2 regions of the Paenibacillus sp. BR1-192 genome follow, and region 2 is predicted to be linked to the other one. Evidence: a T-box and tRNA genes for the amino acid it is inferred to sense, from the RefSeq annotation. Region 2 holds a T-box; the other holds one or more tRNA genes.
What was found. The T-box of region 2 lies ahead of trpS (tryptophan--tRNA ligase). A T-box ahead of a tRNA ligase gene usually reads a tRNA of that ligase, here a tRNA-Trp.
Positions count from the first base shown of each region.

Region 1: it has a tRNA-Trp gene. The T-box ahead of trpS (tryptophan--tRNA ligase) is inferred to sense a tRNA for this amino acid. The anticodon was not compared.

Region 1 covers NZ_CP120718.1:6,161,908-6,171,239, reverse strand. Annotated here, with positions in the region: rRNA gene P0X86_RS28405 (23S ribosomal RNA) at 1-780, shown strand, start outside; tRNA gene P0X86_RS28400 (tRNA-Asn) at 939-1,014, shown strand; tRNA gene P0X86_RS28395 (tRNA-Ser) at 1,020-1,111, shown strand; tRNA gene P0X86_RS28390 (tRNA-Glu) at 1,128-1,202, shown strand; tRNA gene P0X86_RS28385 (tRNA-Val) at 1,266-1,341, shown strand; tRNA gene P0X86_RS28380 (tRNA-Met) at 1,376-1,452, shown strand; tRNA gene P0X86_RS28375 (tRNA-Asp) at 1,483-1,559, shown strand; tRNA gene P0X86_RS28370 (tRNA-Phe) at 1,640-1,715, shown strand; tRNA gene P0X86_RS28365 (tRNA-Thr) at 1,738-1,813, shown strand; tRNA gene P0X86_RS28360 (tRNA-Tyr) at 1,818-1,902, shown strand; tRNA gene P0X86_RS28355 (tRNA-Trp) at 1,909-1,982, shown strand; tRNA gene P0X86_RS28350 (tRNA-His) at 2,009-2,084, shown strand; tRNA gene P0X86_RS28345 (tRNA-Gln) at 2,101-2,175, shown strand; tRNA gene P0X86_RS28340 (tRNA-Gly) at 2,190-2,264, shown strand; tRNA gene P0X86_RS28335 (tRNA-Cys) at 2,276-2,349, shown strand; tRNA gene P0X86_RS28330 (tRNA-Arg) at 2,362-2,438, shown strand; tRNA gene P0X86_RS28325 (tRNA-Leu) at 2,447-2,526, shown strand; gene P0X86_RS28320 (hypothetical protein) at 2,881-3,180, shown strand; gene P0X86_RS28315 (PspA/IM30 family protein) at 3,255-3,932, shown strand; gene P0X86_RS28310 (PspC domain-containing protein) at 3,935-4,423, shown strand; gene P0X86_RS28305 (PspA/IM30 family protein) at 4,425-5,111, shown strand; gene liaF (cell wall-active antibiotics response protein LiaF) at 5,281-5,925, shown strand; gene P0X86_RS28295 (sensor histidine kinase) at 5,968-7,041, shown strand; gene P0X86_RS28290 (response regulator) at 7,019-7,669, shown strand; gene P0X86_RS28285 (YwmB family TATA-box binding protein) at 7,967-8,797, shown strand; gene zwf (glucose-6-phosphate dehydrogenase) at 8,935-9,332, shown strand, end outside.
Region 2 covers NZ_CP120718.1:6,901,636-6,910,967, reverse strand. Annotated here, with positions in the region: gene P0X86_RS31715 (ABC transporter permease) at 1-1,025, shown strand, start outside; gene P0X86_RS31710 (MFS transporter) at 1,258-2,661, shown strand; gene P0X86_RS31705 (MerR family DNA-binding transcriptional regulator) at 2,666-3,490, shown strand; gene P0X86_RS31700 (cellulase family glycosylhydrolase) at 3,504-4,985, shown strand; gene trpS (tryptophan--tRNA ligase) at 5,194-6,177, opposite strand; T-box leader at 6,229-6,505, opposite strand; gene P0X86_RS31690 (hypothetical protein) at 6,626-7,597, shown strand; gene P0X86_RS31685 (sigma-70 family RNA polymerase sigma factor) at 7,662-9,242, shown strand.

The sequences.
Region 1 (9,332 bases), 740 kb from region 2:
ACAGGATAGGTGGGAGCCTTAGAAGCATGAGCGCCAGCTTGTGTGGAGGCGACGTTGGGATACCACCCTGATCGTATCTAGGTTCTAACCTGGTACCGTGATCCGGTACGGGGACAGTGTCAGGCGGGCAGTTTGACTGGGGCGGTCGCCTCCTAAAGAGTAACGGAGGCGCCCCAAGGTTCCCTCAGAATGGTTGGAAATCATTCGAAGAGTGCAAAGGCATAAGGGAGCTTGACTGCGAGACCTACAAGTCGAGCAGGGACGAAAGTCGGGCTTAGTGATCCGGTGGTACCGCATGGAAGGGCCATCGCTCAACGGATAAAAGCTACCCTGGGGATAACAGGCTTATCTCCCCCAAGAGTCCACATCGACGGGGAGGTTTGGCACCTCGATGTCGGCTCATCGCATCCTGGGGCTGAAGTAGGTCCCAAGGGTTGGGCTGTTCGCCCATTAAAGCGGTACGCGAGCTGGGTTCAGAACGTCGTGAGACAGTTCGGTCCCTATCTGTCGTGGGCGTAGGAAATTTGAGAGGAGCTGTCCTTAGTACGAGAGGACCGGGATGGACGTACCGCTGGTGCACCAGTTGTTCCGCCAGGAGCATGGCTGGGTAGCTACGTACGGACGGGATAAGCGCTGAAAGCATCTAAGCGTGAAGCCCCCCTCAAGATGAGATTTCCCAGTATGTAAGACCCCTTGAAGACGACGAGGTAGATAGGTTGGAGGTGGAAGTGCAGCAATGCATGGAGCTGACCAATACTAATCGGTCGAGGGCTTATCCAAAAAACACCCCAAAAAGTGAAGCAAAGCTTTGAAGCAGATGCCGAATACTTTTCGGGGACCCCGATACCACATCGGGTGAATGCTACGGATTCTAATGTGCTGCAAATATCGTTTCGTATCTAGTTTTCAGGTGATCAATCACTTGAATTGAATATTGTTCCCTGATAGCTCAGTTGGTAGAGCACTCGACTGTTAATCGAGTTGTCACAGGTTCGAGTCCTGTTCGGGGAGCCATTTATGGAGAGGTGTCCGAGTTGGCCGAAGGAGCACGATTGGAAATCGTGTAGGCGCCAAAAGCGTCTCGAGGGTTCGAATCCCTCTCTCTCCGCCACTATTATTTTAAGCAAGGCCCGTTGGTCAAGGGGTTAAGACACCTCCCTTTCACGGAGGTAACAGGGGTTCGAATCCCCTACGGGTCACCACTTTATTAAAAAAACACTTGCTTCTTATATCAGATTTTGTTATGATAAAAGTCGCTTTGTTACGGAGGCTTAGCTCAGCTGGGAGAGCATCTGCCTTACAAGCAGAGGGTCGGGGGTTCGATCCCCTCAGCCTCCACCATGATTTTTCACCATTGCAGCAACCCTTTTAATGACGCGGGGTGGAGCAGTTCGGTAGCTCGTCGGGCTCATAACCCGAAGGTCGTAGGTTCAAATCCTGCCCCCGCAACCAATTTATATCGCAATAGCGATAGTGCCTCGTGGAACTGTGGTGTAGAGGCCTAACATGCCTGCCTGTCACGCAGGAGATCGCGGGTTCGAATCCCGTCAGTTCCGCCATTTTTACAAGTTTCATAGATGACTTTGGGATGAGATGCGTATCCGATATGGGATTCGTCAAAGTCCGAAATGAGCTCTATGGCTCGGTAGCTCAGTCGGTAGAGCAGAGGACTGAAAATCCTCGTGTCGGCGGTTCGATTCCGTCCCGAGCCACCATGTACCTTTTATAATTTTATACGCCGGTGTAGCTCAATTGGTAGAGCAACTGACTTGTAATCAGTAGGTTGGGGGTTCAAGTCCTCTCGCCGGCACCATTCTGGAGGATTAGTGAAGTGGCTAAACACGGCAGACTGTAAATCTGCTCTCTTCGAGTTCGGTGGTTCGAATCCATCATCCTCCACCAGTTTTTAGGGGCATAGTTTAAAGGTAGAACAGCGGTCTCCAAAACCGTTAGTGTGGGTTCAATTCCTGCTGCCCCTGCCAATCGAATCAATTTATAGTACAATATGGCGGTCGTGGCGAAGTGGTTAACGCACCGGATTGTGGCTCCGGCACTCGGGGGTTCAATTCCCCTCGATCGCCCCATATTACAAAATCATATTGGGGATTAGCCAAGCGGTAAGGCAACGGACTTTGACTCCGTCATGCATAGGTTCGAATCCTATATCCCCAGCCATTGATTTTATGTTTGCGGACGTGGCTCAGCGGTAGAGCATCGCCTTGCCAAGGCGAGGGTCGCGGGTTCGATTCCCGTCGTCCGCTCCATTTTTATTTCTGGCGCCATAGCCAAGTGGTAAGGCACAGCTCTGCAAAAGCTTTATCCCCAGTTCGAATCTGGGTGGCGCCTCCATAACAACCATATGTGCCCTTAGCTCAGCTGGATAGAGCGTTTGACTACGAATCAAAAGGTCAGGAGTTCGAATCTCTTAGGGCACGCCATTGTGTAAGCCGGTGTGGCGGAATTGGCAGACGCGCGCGACTCAAAATCGTGAGGGAAACCGTGGGGGTTCGAGTCCCTTCACCGGCATCAATCAAAAGGAATGTAGACGATCAACGTCTGCATTCCTTTTTTTGTTGTCTCTCCATCGAAGCATCCACACGATAAGTCCACTCCCAATCGCAGCTGCTGAGAATCGTTCTCCTGTAGATCGACGTTCCTTCAATAAGTGAAACGGTAACAGGAGGGTGTTCGTTCTCGGATATAACGCAAAACCTGCAGACCAGTCCAGAGGTTGGACGTAGGTCTATAGGAAGCCCCGCCTTAGGTCTAGGTCCAAAAACCGTCCACAGGCCGTTTTAGTCAAACTCGAAATTACCTAGAATAGAGTCATAAGGTTGAACAAATGAAACAACGATCAAACAACAGAAAGGCGGTGTATAAATGAGGAATTCAAAAGGCAATGGAATGAGTATCCTGTTGATTGGTTTAGGGATCTTGGTTCTTCTGGGAGTATTCGGTCCTCTGCTTGGATGGTTGTTCAGTCTTCTAATTCCGATACTGATGGTTGCTTTGGGATATTACGGAATTCGAAGAGGCAATACCTTGATGGGATGGATCATTCTCGGTATCGGGATCATCTGGTTGATGGGTAAACTGTCTTGGCTGATCGGTCCGATCCTTGGTGTCATCTTAATCATCTACGGAGTGTCCCGATTGAAGAATGGAAGACCCCGTTATTGATAAGGAACCACTACATTATATAACCTGCATAAACAACAGATCAGATCATGATAGATGAGGAGGGCTAAGCCGATATGAGTGTTTTCCGGCGGATAAGAGACATAACCGTAGCAACATTGAATGAAAAGCTCGAGCAGAGCCAGGATCCGGTTCGATTGATCGACCAGTTCCTACATTCAACCAGACAGGATATTGCTGAGGCCGAGAAGCTGCAGCAGCAATGCCAAGTACATTCCAGACAGCTGAAACAGCAGGTGGATCAAGCGGAAACCATGCGATTTAAACGCGAAGAGCAGGCACTGCTTGCCTTGAAGGCCGGCGAAGAGCATCTTGCCAAGCTGGCATTGCAGGAGAAGTTGATTTATGAGGAAAAGATTGAACAGTATCAAGGCCTGTTATCCTCAAGCCTGGAGTCGTTGAAAGAAATCGAGGAGCAGCTCGGTGAGCTGCGGATGGAATATCAGACGGTCTACAGCAAACGCCAGTATTATGTTGCCCGAGTGGAAACCCTTCGTCTTCAGCAAAAAATGAATGAACGTACGGGGTCCTATGGCGGGGGGCATGATGTACCGAAGATGTTCAATCGCCTCGAGGACCGTATCAGCGACTGGGAACTGGAAGCCAGAAGCCTTCGCGATTTACGCCGCATGGGGCAGGAATACATGGATCAGGCTGGAGAATCCGTCTCCACGGTATTGGAAAAGGAACTTGCCCGCTTGAAGCAAAAGCTGAATAACAGCGGAAAGGAGTAACCATGACAAGATTGTACCGTTCCACCCGAGACAAGATGTTCACAGGGTTGATCGGCGGTATATCCGATCATTTCGGAGTCGAATCTACCCTACTTAGAATCATATTTGTAGTCAGTATCTTTTTCACAGGCGGTACAACGCTGTTGATCTATCTGATTGCAACCCTCGTCGTTCCTAAAGAGCCGTATTATCACGATCCGTACGGACCTCAAGGAAGACATGGCGGCGGATACCGTTACAACGACCATCCGGGCCCGGGGCCAGGCTACAACAGCTACAATGATGCTTATGGACGTCATCAAGGCTATCCTAACCCTAATGAGCATGGAAGCTTTGGTCCCAAATATGACCGTCCCAACGGCACAAGAACGAACGCGTCCACCGATTCCGATCTGGATGCGATGATGAAGGATATTGAAAGAAAAGCCATGCAAAAAGAAATCGAAGAATTGAAGAAAAAACTTTCGAACTATGAGAAGGGAGATAAATAACATGGGAGTATTTAAAAGAATTAAGGATATGACGAAAGCATCGGTGAACGAGCTGCTGGATAAAGTGGAGGATCCGATCGTAATGCTGAACCAGTACCTGCGCGACATGGAGGCAGAAATTCATGAAGCAGAGGTAACGGTTGCGAAGCAAATGGCAAATGAGCGTCGCATGAAGCAACGCGTCGATGAGGCTGTGAAGATGGCGGCACAACGTGAAGCTCAAGCGGAATTGGCTCTGAAAAACGGTCAAGAAGAAGTGGCTCGCAAGCTGCTTGAAGAAAAAATCTATTTCGATCAAAAAGAAACCGAGTACGTGGAACTGCACCTGCAATCCGAGGCTCAAGCGAAAGAGCTTGTTGCTCAGCTGCATGAAATGAAAGACGAGTTCTACAAAATGCGCAACAAGCGCAATGAGCTTGTAGCTCGCGCTCAAATGGCGAAAGCGAAGAAGCAAATGTCTCAAGTGAGCAGCCTGCATACCATTGAAAGCGGCAGTGCTTCGATGGGCTTCCACCGCATGGAAGAAAAAATCATGCAAATGGAAGCAGAAGCTGATGTGCTTCGCGCACCATACCGCCCTAACAACGCAGCATACACAAGCCCAGTGGATGCTGAGAAGCAACTGAAGGTGGATGAGCAGCTGCAAGCGTTGAAAAACAAAATGGGGAAATCCTCGAAATCCGAGTAATTCCTTAGCAAGTCAGCAAAATAAGAACAAAGCGTATTCGAATACCGTGTTCATATGATATGCTATACGAATGAGATTGTCGTATAGTACAGGCAAAGCCATACAGTGGGGAGCATCTCACTGATATGGCTTTTCCGAGCTTATATCTTGGTCATCAAGGAGGTGCGACATGGACAGAAACCGCTGGATAGCAGTAGGTTTAATCAGCTTGGGTTTTATTATGCTTTTCGGCCGATGGTTTGGTTTCTTCACCATTGTCGCCCTGTTGCTCATCTTCGCGGGCGTCCTTCAGATCAGGCAAGGCCATGTGAAGAAGGGGTACATTCTGCTCGGCGTCGGAGCCGTGCTGCTGCTGCTCGAGCATCTTATGTTGATTATTGGCGTCAGTTTGATATCGCTGGGGATTTTCTACGGCAAGTCCAAACGGGCCCATACCACGACCAGATATATTCAGAAGCAGAATTTTATGTCCAACTTTGACTGGGACCGTGCACCCTGGGTGATGCGCAGCTTGAGCGTGTGGCATGTGCTCGGGGAAGCGGATGTGGATCTGTCCCTGGCGCTTCCCGAAGAACGCCAAACGGTGCTCATGTTCCACGGAATGCTCGGTGATATCGATCTGATGATCCCGGACTATTACGGGGTGGAGATCGAAGCATTCATCTTGTTTGGATCGATTCATATGGACGACCGGAAGGAAACCGGCATATTGAACCGAGTGAAATATCAATCGCCCAATTATGACACCAGCGAATATAAAGTGAAATTTATCGTTTCTTATTTAGGCGGAGATTTGAATATAAGAATGACATAATAAACGTATTGTTTTGTGTAAACCATTCAGGAGGGTTGCCCCGTGGAAACGGAAAAGAAAGCAAATATCATTACCCGAAGTATGCGTGAGGGGACCCTTCTGGGATTGGTTGTCATGCTCGTTGTCCTTTATTTATTATATACATATGGTTATCTTCAACCGTTTGAGACGTGGAAGAACCGGATCGAGGCAGGCATAACCCTGGTATTGCTGCCGATCGGGCTGGGAGCGATTTATGGCTTCTTCCAGGGATACCGGGTAAAACGGCGGGTCGATCTCGTTAGGGAAACACTCGTGAACTGGGAAAAAGGGAGTCTGACTGACGTCATGCCGGACATCGGCGAAGACGAAGTGGGCCGGCTTGGAGAACAGCTGGTGAAGATCAGCAAGCGCTGGGAGGATCAGGTATCTTCCCTGCAGCGGTTATCCACGAACAATGCCCAGCTAGCCGAGCAGGCCAGGGTTACGGCGATCGTGGAAGAGAGACAGCGTCTGGCGCGCGAGCTCCATGATGCGGTTTCTCAGCAGCTGTTTGCCATCTCGATGACGGCAACAGCTGTGGGCAGGACGCTGGATAAGGATTTTGACAAAGCGCAGCGCCAGGTGGCTCTGATTGAGGAAATGTCGGCTGTGGCACAGTCCGAGATGAGGGCGCTACTCCTTCATCTGCGGCCGGTATATCTCGAAGGAAAAGCACTGGAACAGGGGCTGCGGGATTTGATCACGGAATTGCGGATCAAAGTGCCTATGGAAATTACGTTTGAGATGGACGATGACATACATTTGCTTAAAGGGATTGAAAATCATCTGTTCCGCATTATTCAGGAGGCCATGTCGAATACGCTTCGGCACTCGAAGGCGGAAAAAATGGACATCCGGATTCATCGCAGGCAAAACACCGTTCGGGTAATGCTGCGAGATGACGGGGTCGGGTTCGAACTGGACGACAAGAAACAGACTTCCTACGGTCTTTCGACCATGCAGGAACGGGTGACGGAAATCGGCGGCTCGTTACAATTCATCACGGCCCCGGGTAAAGGGACGCGGATTGAGATTATCGTGCCGCTCATAAACGAAGAACGCAAACGGGGGGATGGAGATGGAAGCACCGATTAAGGTACTGCTGGTGGATGATCATGAGATGGTGCGGATCGGCTTGGCTGCCGTGCTTGGCACAGAAGACGGCATTGAGGTGGTAGGCGAAGCGGGCAGCGGCGAGGAAGGCATACGTCTGGCGCAGGAATATCATCCTGACGTGGTGCTGATGGATCTGGTCATGGATGGGATGGACGGCATTGAGACCACGCGGGAGCTGATGAAGCAATTTCCGAATCTTAAGGTGATCGTACTGACCAGCTATCTGGACGATGAGAAGATGTATCCGGTCATTGAAGCAGGCGCGTTCAGTTATCTGCTGAAGACCTCCCGGGCTTCCGAGGTCGCCGATGCTATACGTGCGGCCGCACGGGGCCAGTCGGTTCTGGAGTCCCAGGTCGCTTCGAAGATGATGAATCGTTTCCGCCATCCGCAAAATGAAGCACCCGCGCATAATGACCTGACGGACCGGGAGATGGAAGTGCTGCGATTGCTGGCACAGGGCAAATCCAATCAGGACATTGCCGATGATTTGATTATAGGCATCAAAACCGTGAAGTTTCACGTGACTAATATTTTGGGCAAGCTGGGGGTAGAGGATCGGACCCAAGCTGCCATCTACGCTTATAAAAATGGGCTGGCTGAGTAAGGAGTGCCGGCTCTTTTTTTATGTTTATGAACGTGAAATAAACAGTTTTGAGATGCCGAGCGCGGTTCTAAACAGATCCGTGATGCGATGCGTTCGGGTATCAACATATCCATGTAAACAATGATAGGCAGGCTTAAAGACTCCCCAATCGGGAGGCTTTTTTTATTTAGGTAAGGGGAAGGGAGATTATTAAAACGGTAATAGCAGGATCATTTTATATGGCGAGGTATAAATCTGCAGTGAGCCGGCCATCCTTTTACTAGATTGATAGATTCGTACGAGGAGGCTTGGCTGACGATGCGTAAGATGCGTTTACAGCTGATTGTGATGATGTTGTTGCTGTGCGGGGCAGCAGGGATGATGGCGGGTTTTGCGGGAACAACGGAACGCAATGGGGAGGAATCGGTTCCGCAAACGGCAGAGGCGTCAGTTTGGAAGGGAACGGCGAATGGAGCATCAGGAGCAGGGACTACAGCCGAAAGCAATTTGGAGCTTCTTGCAGCCCTTGGACAGGAACATATGGACCCTTCCGCGCTCCTCACGGTAAAAATTCAAGGCGAAATGATAAATTCGATTTCTAAGGATCAAGCTAAGACAGCAGCCGAAGAATTGGCTCGGGCAATAGGGCTTTCCGGCAGTACCTCGAACGAGCTTCAAGGAAATGACGTTTTCCAAGCGGAAGGCGATCGATCGGGCGTCTCCGTGCATTTGGATTGGGCCCTCACGAAGCAAGGCCATAGTTATGTCAGAGTCATGCTTGTCGGAGAGGCGGCAGCCCAGGCCCGGGAAATGATGAGCCTTCAGCAGCATGTTCAAGAACGAATGGAGCAAGCAGGCATACCGAATACGTGGAATGCGTCCATTCAAGGATATGCAACGAAGTCAGGCAGCGTGGATGGAACGATGGCTCAAGTAGAAGAGGCCGTAGCCCGAAAGCTTCCGCTTCGTTCCGTTGAGGATTATGCGGATGTTACAACGATCAGCCGATCTTATCAGGCGCCTTCGCTGGGGACTTTTGTGAAGAGCGGCGACACGCCGATTCATATGCAGATCGCGGTGCATGAAGATTCGGTGAAGAAAAGCAGTAGAATAACGATCGGATTTCCCGTCATTACAATAGAATATTGAAAATAATATCTGAAACTCCGATGAAAAAATACGGAATGAGATAGCATACTTGAAATGAATATGCTAAAATGTCATCACATCGAGTTAAGTGCCGATGCATAAAAATACACTATAATTCATAGAAAGAATGAGGAGCCATGGCTGAAAATCAAAATCTAGATACAATGAAGACACCGGGAGCTGTATTTTTCATCTTTGGAGCGACTGGTGATTTGGCAAGACGTAAGTTGTTTCCGGCGATCTACAGTCTTTATCGTGAAGGAAAACTGGATGAGGATTTTGCTGTAATCGGCGTGGCGCGGCGTCCGCGCACCCAAGAGGAGTTTCGGGAGGACGTGTATCGTTCGATTCAGGAATTCTGCCGGTATAGTTCGGAACAGGATAGTGAATGGAATGCATTTGCACAGCATTTTGAATATAAATCTTTAGATATCAACAATATTGACGGTTTCCGTGAGCTCCGCGAACAAACGGAGCAATTGGAAACGAAATTTAATATACCGGGCAACCGCTTGTTCTATCTTGCGCTTGCACC
Region 2 (9,332 bases):
GCTCCGGAGATACCTCCGTTACCCTTGGCATCGTGAACCACGATATCGAACAGAAGGTCACGCAAGATACGATCGATTTTGTTGCTCAATTGGAGCATACCGAGGCATCGGTCATTAGGGAATCGGAAGCGGATGACTTGGTTGTGTCGGGTGAGCTGGATGCGGTGCTGATCTTCCCCGAGGGATTTGCGAAAGGCGTAATTCAGGGGACACCCGAGCCGGTCCGGATCGAATCGATTAAGGGCGCTCAGGTTACGGGGTATGTCCAATCGTATTTGAACGCGTACGTCCAGAATATTTCATCCATGGGGGTTATAGCGGGCGGCGACGCCGCCGCGTTTAACGAATTATACAGCGGTTACCGCAGTTCTACGTTTCAATTGTCCACGAGTACGGTTGCGGATCAATCGGCCAATCATGATATGACCAACCGGACGATCGGTTACTTGGTTGTGTTCATGTTATTCTCCGCCGTGAATCTATCGGCATTGACGATCCGGGATCGCGAGAACCGTACGTACTATAGACTCTTATCGTCGCCTATTAAGGCCCGCAGTTACGTCTTCTCGAATGCCATCGTGAATGTCGTTCTGATGATAATCCAGATTGCGGCCACCTTGTTCGTCATGACCCGGTTCTTTCATATCGAGCCAGGCATTCCATTATGGCAGATGTTTCTGATTCTGTCGCTGTTCGCTCTGGTCGCGGTTAGTTTATCGCAGGTCATTGTCGCGTTCTCGGACAGCACCATGATGGCTAACGGAATCCAGACGATGGTGATCATGCCGACATCGCTGCTGGCGGGGTGTGTATTCCCGCTCTCCGTGATGCCCGAAGCGATTCAGCGAATCGCCGATTTCCTGCCGCAGTATTGGCTGCTCGATACGTTCGGCAAGCTTCAGCAAGGAAGCGGCCTGAACGACGTGATTCTGAACGTGGCGATTCTGCTGGCTTTTGCCTTGGCCTTATCGCTGATTGCAACCTACAAGTTCGCAAGAAATAGAGATACGCAGAGCTATATTTAAATTTAATGGCAGGGTCTCCTTGTACTCTGCACATAGGATGGCCGGCTATAAGCGATCAGGGGCTTGCTTGAACAGCAAGGCTCCTTTTTTTCATTCATCTGAACCCGTTCTTCCGGCGAAAAATCTATTGGAAAAAATGAACAAAGCTATTTCATCTGGAGTTACTCCATGGTTTACAATGAGTTCAAGATACAGGATCTGGTTGAAACGTTGAACGATCGGGGGATGGTTAATGTTAGGTAAAGCGCGAAGTGCCTTGCGGCAAGCCTTTCGCTTCACTGCTACCGGATTGACTCTAGGGGAGAAATGGCGTCTGGCTCTTCCTGGTCCGATCCTGTCAGTCGGGGGAGTGCTCATCCACAATGTGTTCTTGAAGTATTACACGGATATCATCGGCCTCAGTCCGAAGTATGTCGCTTGGGTGTATATTATCTATAACATCTGGAACGCGATCAACGACCCGGTGCTTGGCGTATGGATCGACCGAATGAGGCATCGCGCGCAGCGTGGAAAATACGTCTATATCATGAGAGTGACGGTGCCGTTCATGATCGTTGCCTCCTTCCTCATGATGCTGTCGAATCCGGCATGGGATCAGTGGTTGATCTTTCTGCTGTATACTGCGTTGTTGTTTATTTACGACACGGCCGCAACCGCTTACAGTATAGCCTATCAATCGTTTATGCTGATCGCGGCTCCAACCAAGGAGGAACGCATCGATGTTGGTGTGATCCAGAACTATTTATCCCAGGCGATGTCATTTCTAATCACCTTGATTCCGACGCTGCTGCTCGTCGGGGACGGAAAGCAGGAGGTTATCATCCCGATCTTCTCTGCCGTAATCGTGGCGGAAGCGATATTCTTCACCTGGGCCCTGAGGGGACTGAGAGAAGATGCGTTAATGTACGAATCACTGGATAAGCAGCATATCGATACAAAAGAGGTTTACAAAGAAGCCTGGCAGATCATCAAATCCAGGCCTTTCTTAACCTTCGTTATATTTTCCATTGTCACTGGCCCCGTGTTTTTCTACTTTACGCCGTTTCTCTACTACATGGACAGCGTTGTGCAATCAACGGGCATCGAAGCTACCGTCATCGATGTGAGTACGCATGTGATTGCGCTCCTGTTCTTGCCGGTCATGGGATCTATCGTCAAAAAATATGGAACGAAGAAGAGTGTATACCTGGGGACCATCTTTGTGGTGCTCGGATACGGCGGGATCTTTCTTGCTGACGGCATATGGACCGCGGCGGCATCCTACGTTCTGATCGTTTTTGCTGTGAACTATCTTCGAACGGCAATATCTCCGGTCGGGGCGCTGCTCATCGACGAGAATGAACGCACGACCGGCGTACGGAAAACCGGGCTGTTTAACGGATTGTTCTCGTTATTCACGGTCGCCTTCTCCAGCCTGCAAACGGTTATCTTCATTAATGTGATCGGAGCATACGGATATGACGGTCTTGCGGCGGAACAGTCCGAGTCCGCCATGCTCGGCATTCGGGTAGCAACCGGCTTGATTCCGCTGGCCGCTTTTCTCCTCGGATTAATTCCGCTGGCGTTGTACCCTTTTGATAAGAAAAAAGAGGATGACATCTCCGCGTTCAGCAATAACGCTAGAAGAGGGGGGTGAAGATGTGAAGGAATCGGCGTTAAATTTGAATTTTACGATTGGCGAAGTGTCCAAAATTCTGGATATCCCGATCGATACCTTGCGTTATTACGATAAGATCGGACTCCTTCATTCCCGCAATCGGGACGCGAACAAGTACCGCTATTATGATCTTGAGCAGTTCGATTCACTTATCACGATTCGAATGCTGCGGGCAATGGATGTGTCGATCGAGCGAATCCAAGCGCTGCTTCGGGACAACAGCCTAAACGCTATGCGCAGGCTGCTCTCCGACAAGCGGCAAGACATCGATCGCCAGCGGACTTATTTGAAACATTTGTCTCACAAGCTGGAAGTGTTGGATGTCCAGCTGCAACGGTTCGATAACACGGAGGTCATTGAGCTTGTACTAAGCCACCCGTGCTGGGTGCTCCTTACCGATTCAATCATGGAGAGCGGTGATCAGGGACTCGGGAGCAAAGCGCAGCAGCAGATACGCAGAATCAATGCCAAGGAATGGCTTGCATTCTGCCATACCATATCGATTGTGTCCCAAGATAACCTTAACGCAGGCCGTTATCACAATTACCTGTACAATGGCATTCTGTCCACCTTCCCGATGGAGGATGACTCTTCCGTCTTTCAGAGACTAGAGCCTCGCTACTGTGCCAGAAAATGCGTGATTATCGGCAGGGACGACTATGCCAAGATGGATGATCACTATGATCAGATGAAAGCTTTCATTAACAATCGCGGACTAAAGATCGCGGATCATTCTCTTGAAGTCAATCTTTATAACCAGTACGACAATCATTACATTGAAATTTACATTCCGGTAGAAGAACGGTAGGAGGAAGCAGAACATGAAAAAATTAATGATCGACGGACAACGATTCTTCAATGAAGACGGCGCTCAAGTGATCCTGAACGGCATCAATCTCGTATGCAAGGATAAGGCAAAAGGATATGTTGAGCCTTGTGATGCCTCTCTGTTCGCGTGGTTTCGCGATCAAGGCTTTAACGTGGTCCGTCTAGGTTTAATATGGGATGGCGTCGAGCCGGAGCCTGGGGTCTACGACGATGCGTATCTGAACAGAATCAAGCAGCAAGTTGTATGGGCTGAGCAGCATGATCTCTATGTTTTTCTGGATATGCATCAGGATTTGTACAGCTTGCTATACGGCGACGGGGCTCCCGCATGGGCGACACTCTCCGATGATCTTCCTCATGTTACCGGTCATATTTGGAGTGACGCCTACCTGGAAAGTCCGGCTGTGAACCGTGCTCTGGATCACTTCTGGCGGAATACGCCCGCTTCCGACGGGATCGGCCTGCAGGATCACTATGCAGCGATGTGGAAGCATGCGGCACAATTTATGGCTGATTGCCCGAATATCATCGGTTATGACATGATGAACGAGCCGTACCCCGGAACAAGCGGACAGGAGGTGCTCGGCACCATCATTGGCGCATATGCGGGGCATGTGATGGGAATAGCCGACCCGAACATGGAGCAGCTTGCCGGACTCTGGTTTGACGAGGAAAAGAGGCTGGAGGTTCTTGCCGGGATGGCAGAGATGGATACGTATCGCATACTCGTTGACAGCGCCAGAGAAGCATCGCAAATCTTCGAACGGGAGGTTCTTGCGCCCTTTTTCGACAAGACAGCGGCAGCCATTCGCTCCGTTTCCCCGGACGGATTTTTGATGCTGGAAACGAGCTATTTTTCGAACATGGGGATCGAGTCCGGCTTGCAGCTTGTGCAGGATTCAGCCGGTCAAACCTTACACCATCAGGTGTTCGCACCGCACGGCTATGATTTGGTGGTCGATACGGAGCATTATGACATTTACAATCAGGATCGCGTCCAGCTGATTTTTGCTACCCATCGCAAGGTGCAGGAACGATTGAACGTGCCCCTCCTGGTCGGGGAATGGGGGGCCTTCTCCCAGCATCCGGCAACCTTTCAGCTCTCCAGGCAGATCATTGCGATATTCGAGCGCTATCTTTGGAGCAATACATACTGGTGCTGGTGCGACGGCTTCAAGGAAGCCCCATATGCCAAGGCGTTGAATCGCGCGTATCCGCAAGCGACAGCCGGCGTGCTTACAGCATACCGTTATGATCATGATAACGGCAGTTTAAGTATAGAATTCGTTTCATCCGTTGGAGAGACATTGATTTACCATCCCCATCTGGAGTCGATATCCACGAACGACGTGGCGGTTGCCGGTACGGACGCCTATCAAATCGAGCTGCGCCCTTTCCCGGATTCGAAGAGCGGCCACTTGGCGATCACCGTTCCTGATCAAGGGAATAAGATTACGATTACGATAGGGAGGTAATCTCAAGAGGGCCACAAGTCATGGCAGGCATTCCAATAAATAAGTCGGGAATAAGAAGAACCATAGGGTGAAAGCGAGGTGGGACAGACTAAAGAGCGTAGAAGCTTGTGTCCAACGTCAAAGGCAAGCCAACAAAAATAAGCAGGGCGTCCCTTGTTCTGATTTCCGATAAGGAAACAGGAATCAAGGGGACGCCCTCTCGGTTCTTTCAGAACGTGACCAATCCCATCGCTTTCTTGGCGGCAAGCAGTGTTGGGCCAGCGGTTTCGGAAGCCCGCTTCGCTCCGTCCATCAAAATGCGGTCAAGCTCGGAGGAATTCACGATTTGGTGGAACCGCTCCTGGATCGGTTGAAGTTTCTCGATGACCACTTCGGCTAATTCCTTCTTGAACGTGCCGTATCCTTGGCCTTCATACCGTTTCTCGATGACGGAGATAGCTTCCTCGGAGAATACGGAATATATTTCGATCAGATTGCTGACCGCCGGCTTCTGCTCCCAGTCATGCCGGACTTGGCCATCGGAGTCGGTAACGGCCCTGGAGAACTTCTTGCGGATATCCTCCGGCGTATCCATCATGTGGACGCAGCTGTTCTTATTCGGGTTGCTTTTGCTCATCTTCTTGGACGGATCGTCAAGCCCCATGACGCGGGAGCCAATATCCTGAATGATCGGCTCAGGCACCGTAAACGTGCGGCCATACCGGTTGTTGAAGCGCTCGGCCACATCGCGGGTCAGTTCCAGATGCTGCTTCTGGTCGTCACCGACAGGCACGTGCGTTGCCTGGTAGAGCAGCACATCCGCAGCCATGAGGACCGGATACGTAAACAACGCGGAGCTCACGGTATCTTTTCCGTCCGATTTCTCCTTGAATTGGGTCATGCGCTTTAATTCACCAAAATGCGCCTGCGTCTCCAGCAACCACCCGAGCTCTACATGCGCGGGGACCTGCGATTGCAGAAAGATCGTCGCTTTATCGGGGTTAATGCCCGACGCAATGTACAGCGCGGCAATGTCGCGCGTCCGCTGGTGCAGCTCCACAGGATCCTGATAGACCGTGATCGCATGCAGATCCGGCACGAAGAAATAGGACTCATACTCATGCTGCAGCTTCACATACTGACGGAGGGCACCTCCATATCCGCCAATATTCAAATCTCCGCTCGGCTTGATGCCTGACAACAACCGTTGCATAAAAAAACACCTCCTGATTGTTTGCGAACAACACAAAAACACCTCATCCCTCTATGGGACGAAGTGTAACTTCCGCGGTACCACCCAAATTCGACTGTACAGTCGCTCTTTAGCAATGACGAGGAAATGGGGCAATGCACCATGATTCCTGCCATATCTCCCAAAGTAACGGTGGAGAGCCGTCAAGGCCTACTGCTCCGGCACAGCTCGGAGGTTCGGGTTGAAGCGAGAAGATCCATTCACTTATTCCGGAGTACCGGGCCTCGCACCATTCGCCGGTTCGCTTGGACTCAAGAGATAAGCTACTATTTCTTCTCATAGCCGTGTGGTATGTTGTTCTTAAATTCATCTGTGCAGCTCTGTTCGATGAGAATAGAGAACAAGATGATTTGATGAGTATCATCACACAGGTGTTAGGTGAATGTCAAGAAGGAATCGGGGGGTCAGGATGAGCGATAAGGACAGAGCGATTCTTGGGGACGGATTATCCATGCTGTCGCAGTGCAGAAGGCAAACCGGGGATATCTGGCAGGCCCATTACGGAGCAGCCGCGATCGCGGGTTACTTTTTTATAAAGGCAAACCATTTGCCCGGGAAGGTCGAGGAGGCCGTTGCGGCGGAGAACCAGAGGATGATCGCCAAGTATTTGCAGACGGGAACGGCGACAGGGGAAAGCGTGAGTGTGGGAAGTGCCGAATCAAGGATTCTTGCGGCCCTTGACGATACGATTGATGGGCTGCACTGGGTCGGGCACAATGTGATCTATGCCGCAATAAGCCTGGCTGCACTCCACGAGCTTGGAGGCGGTCTACGCCATGAAGCAGCCGATATTGCGGAGTTAATCAGCTCTTTCGCGAAGACGATTCCGGGAAGGTCCTGGATCGGATATTCTGCAGCCGAGGTCAAACGGTTGACCCTGGATGAACTTGACGGGATATCGGAGATAACGGACAGCGATCAGCTGTCGGCCTTCATTTTGAACGAGCTGGCCTCTTATTCGGTGATCTACCGCGCGGAAGCCCATCATGACTTGATGGGGCATATGCTGACGTACTCGCATGCCTTAAACATCTTGTACGATCTTGGCCATCATGATTATTTCCACAGAGGCTTGCCGAGTCTGCTCAAAATCGTGAAGGTGCTCCGTGCCAGCCGCCAGCTGGATCCTGCAGAGCCGATCCGAATCGTGTCTCCGGTGGATCGGCTGCCACTCGTGGAGGCTCCAAGATCGGCTTGGCTGCCGCATCAGCCGGAGTACTGGGCGGGTATCGACGGGGATGTCATCGACTGGGACTTCGGCCATCTGTTCAAATTCCCGTTCAGTTTCTATCATCATTGGAACCGTGTGTCGGAGGCTCCGGCGAAGGCCATGGAGAATTTTCGATATATCATCCATCCGGTGCAGAGGATCATTTCCTGAAGAGAGGTAACCTTTTTCATTTAGATCGGCACTTAAGGGATAGAGACACCGAGAGGGAGGTGAAGTGAGCGTGATCCAGTGGATTGAGGAAGCCCGGAGGGGCAGTGCCGAAGCTCAGGAAAGCTTGGTCCGGCATTTTACCGGCATGGCACTGGCCGTGGCCTACGATAAGCTGCGGGATTCCCATTTGGCGGAGGACGCCGTACAGGAGGCCTTTACGGAGGCCTTTGCGAATCTGCATAAGCTGCAGGATCCCCGGCGTTTCCCCGGATGGTTCAAAGTGATCGTAGAGCGGCAGTGTTACAGGGACTTGCGCCGCAAGCAATTGCAGACGTTTCCGCTGCATGAGGTGGAGCTGCCTGCTGGAGAACAGCGTAGCTTGGAGTCGGTTGTGGAAAAGAGAGAGATGGTATGCCAGCTGCATGCCACGGTCGCCGACCTGCCATCCGGCATGCGGATAGCCGTACAGCTTTATTACTTTCAAGGCTACAGCCTGCGGGAGATCTCGCAATACTTGGACATTTCCTTGCCGGCTTTGAAGAAGCGACTTTATGATGCCCGACGGAAGCTGAAGACCACGCTGCACGTAGCCGACTTTGTATCGGTGTTCACCGATCTGTATAAGGGAGGAAAACGCATGCTGCATATCGTTAACGGGGATTCGGTAGGGGATAAGCTGAAGCAAGGGAATATTCAAGGGGACATCCTGGTGTGGAGGGAGCTTTATTCGTTTGGTCCGGTCTTCACGAAGATGGACGAGCCGGATCATCGAAGAACAAGAGCTCAGTACCTGGAGCAAACGCTGGGGATTCCGCAGAAGGAATATATCGGGACCTGCGAGTTGCAGGAGAGGAAGCTTCAGGATTTTCAGCAATATGACGAAGTTGTGCTCTGGTTTGAGCATGATCTGTTTGACCAGACCATGCTGGCCTATTTACTGCATTGGTTTAAGGAACAGTCACTGGGAAATACGAAGCTGAGTCTGCTGTGCATTGGCGCCTACCCGGGCATTGAGCTTTTTCGCGGGCTGGGGCAGCTTAGCACGGAGCAGCTCGAGACTTTATCCGGCACATGGCATGCGATTGGAGAAGAAATGCTTATGCTGGGCAGCATGTTGTGGGAAGCCTATACCTCGGATCGGCCGGAGAAACATCAGCGCATGCTGGAGGTGGATTCCTCGGCACTGCCTTTTGCGAGGGCTGCGTTTGAGGCTCATCTGGCACGGCTGCCCTCTGTGAGCCATGGACTCGGGATCATCGAGCAGACGACGTTGGAGGCTGTTGCAGGCGGAATCCATAAGCCGCATGAGTTGTTCCGAGAGGTAGGTAACCAACTCCATGTACTCGGAATGGGAGATCTGGAGTTCTGGCACTATTTGAAGAAGATGACGGAGGGACCGGTGAGTCTGCTGGCTATAGACGGTACAGCGTCGTTTCCGGACTTCAAACGGGCTGTACCCCATTTCCAAGATCGGGTGCTGCAAGTGACGAGTTTGGGGCATGAGGTACTAGCCGGTAAGACCGACTATGCCTGCACCGGAACGATCGATAAATGGGTAGGAGGTTTGCAGGTTCGAGGGAAGAATCCGTCATGGCGCTGGGACCCGGAGCGAAATTTGGTTGTGCGGATGGGCGAATCCGATTAATGAAGACATAGGAAAAGAGCGATATTGAGCAGAGTGGCGAATCCGATTAACAGTAAAATATAGCAAAAGAGCTATCCTTTCTGGCGTTAA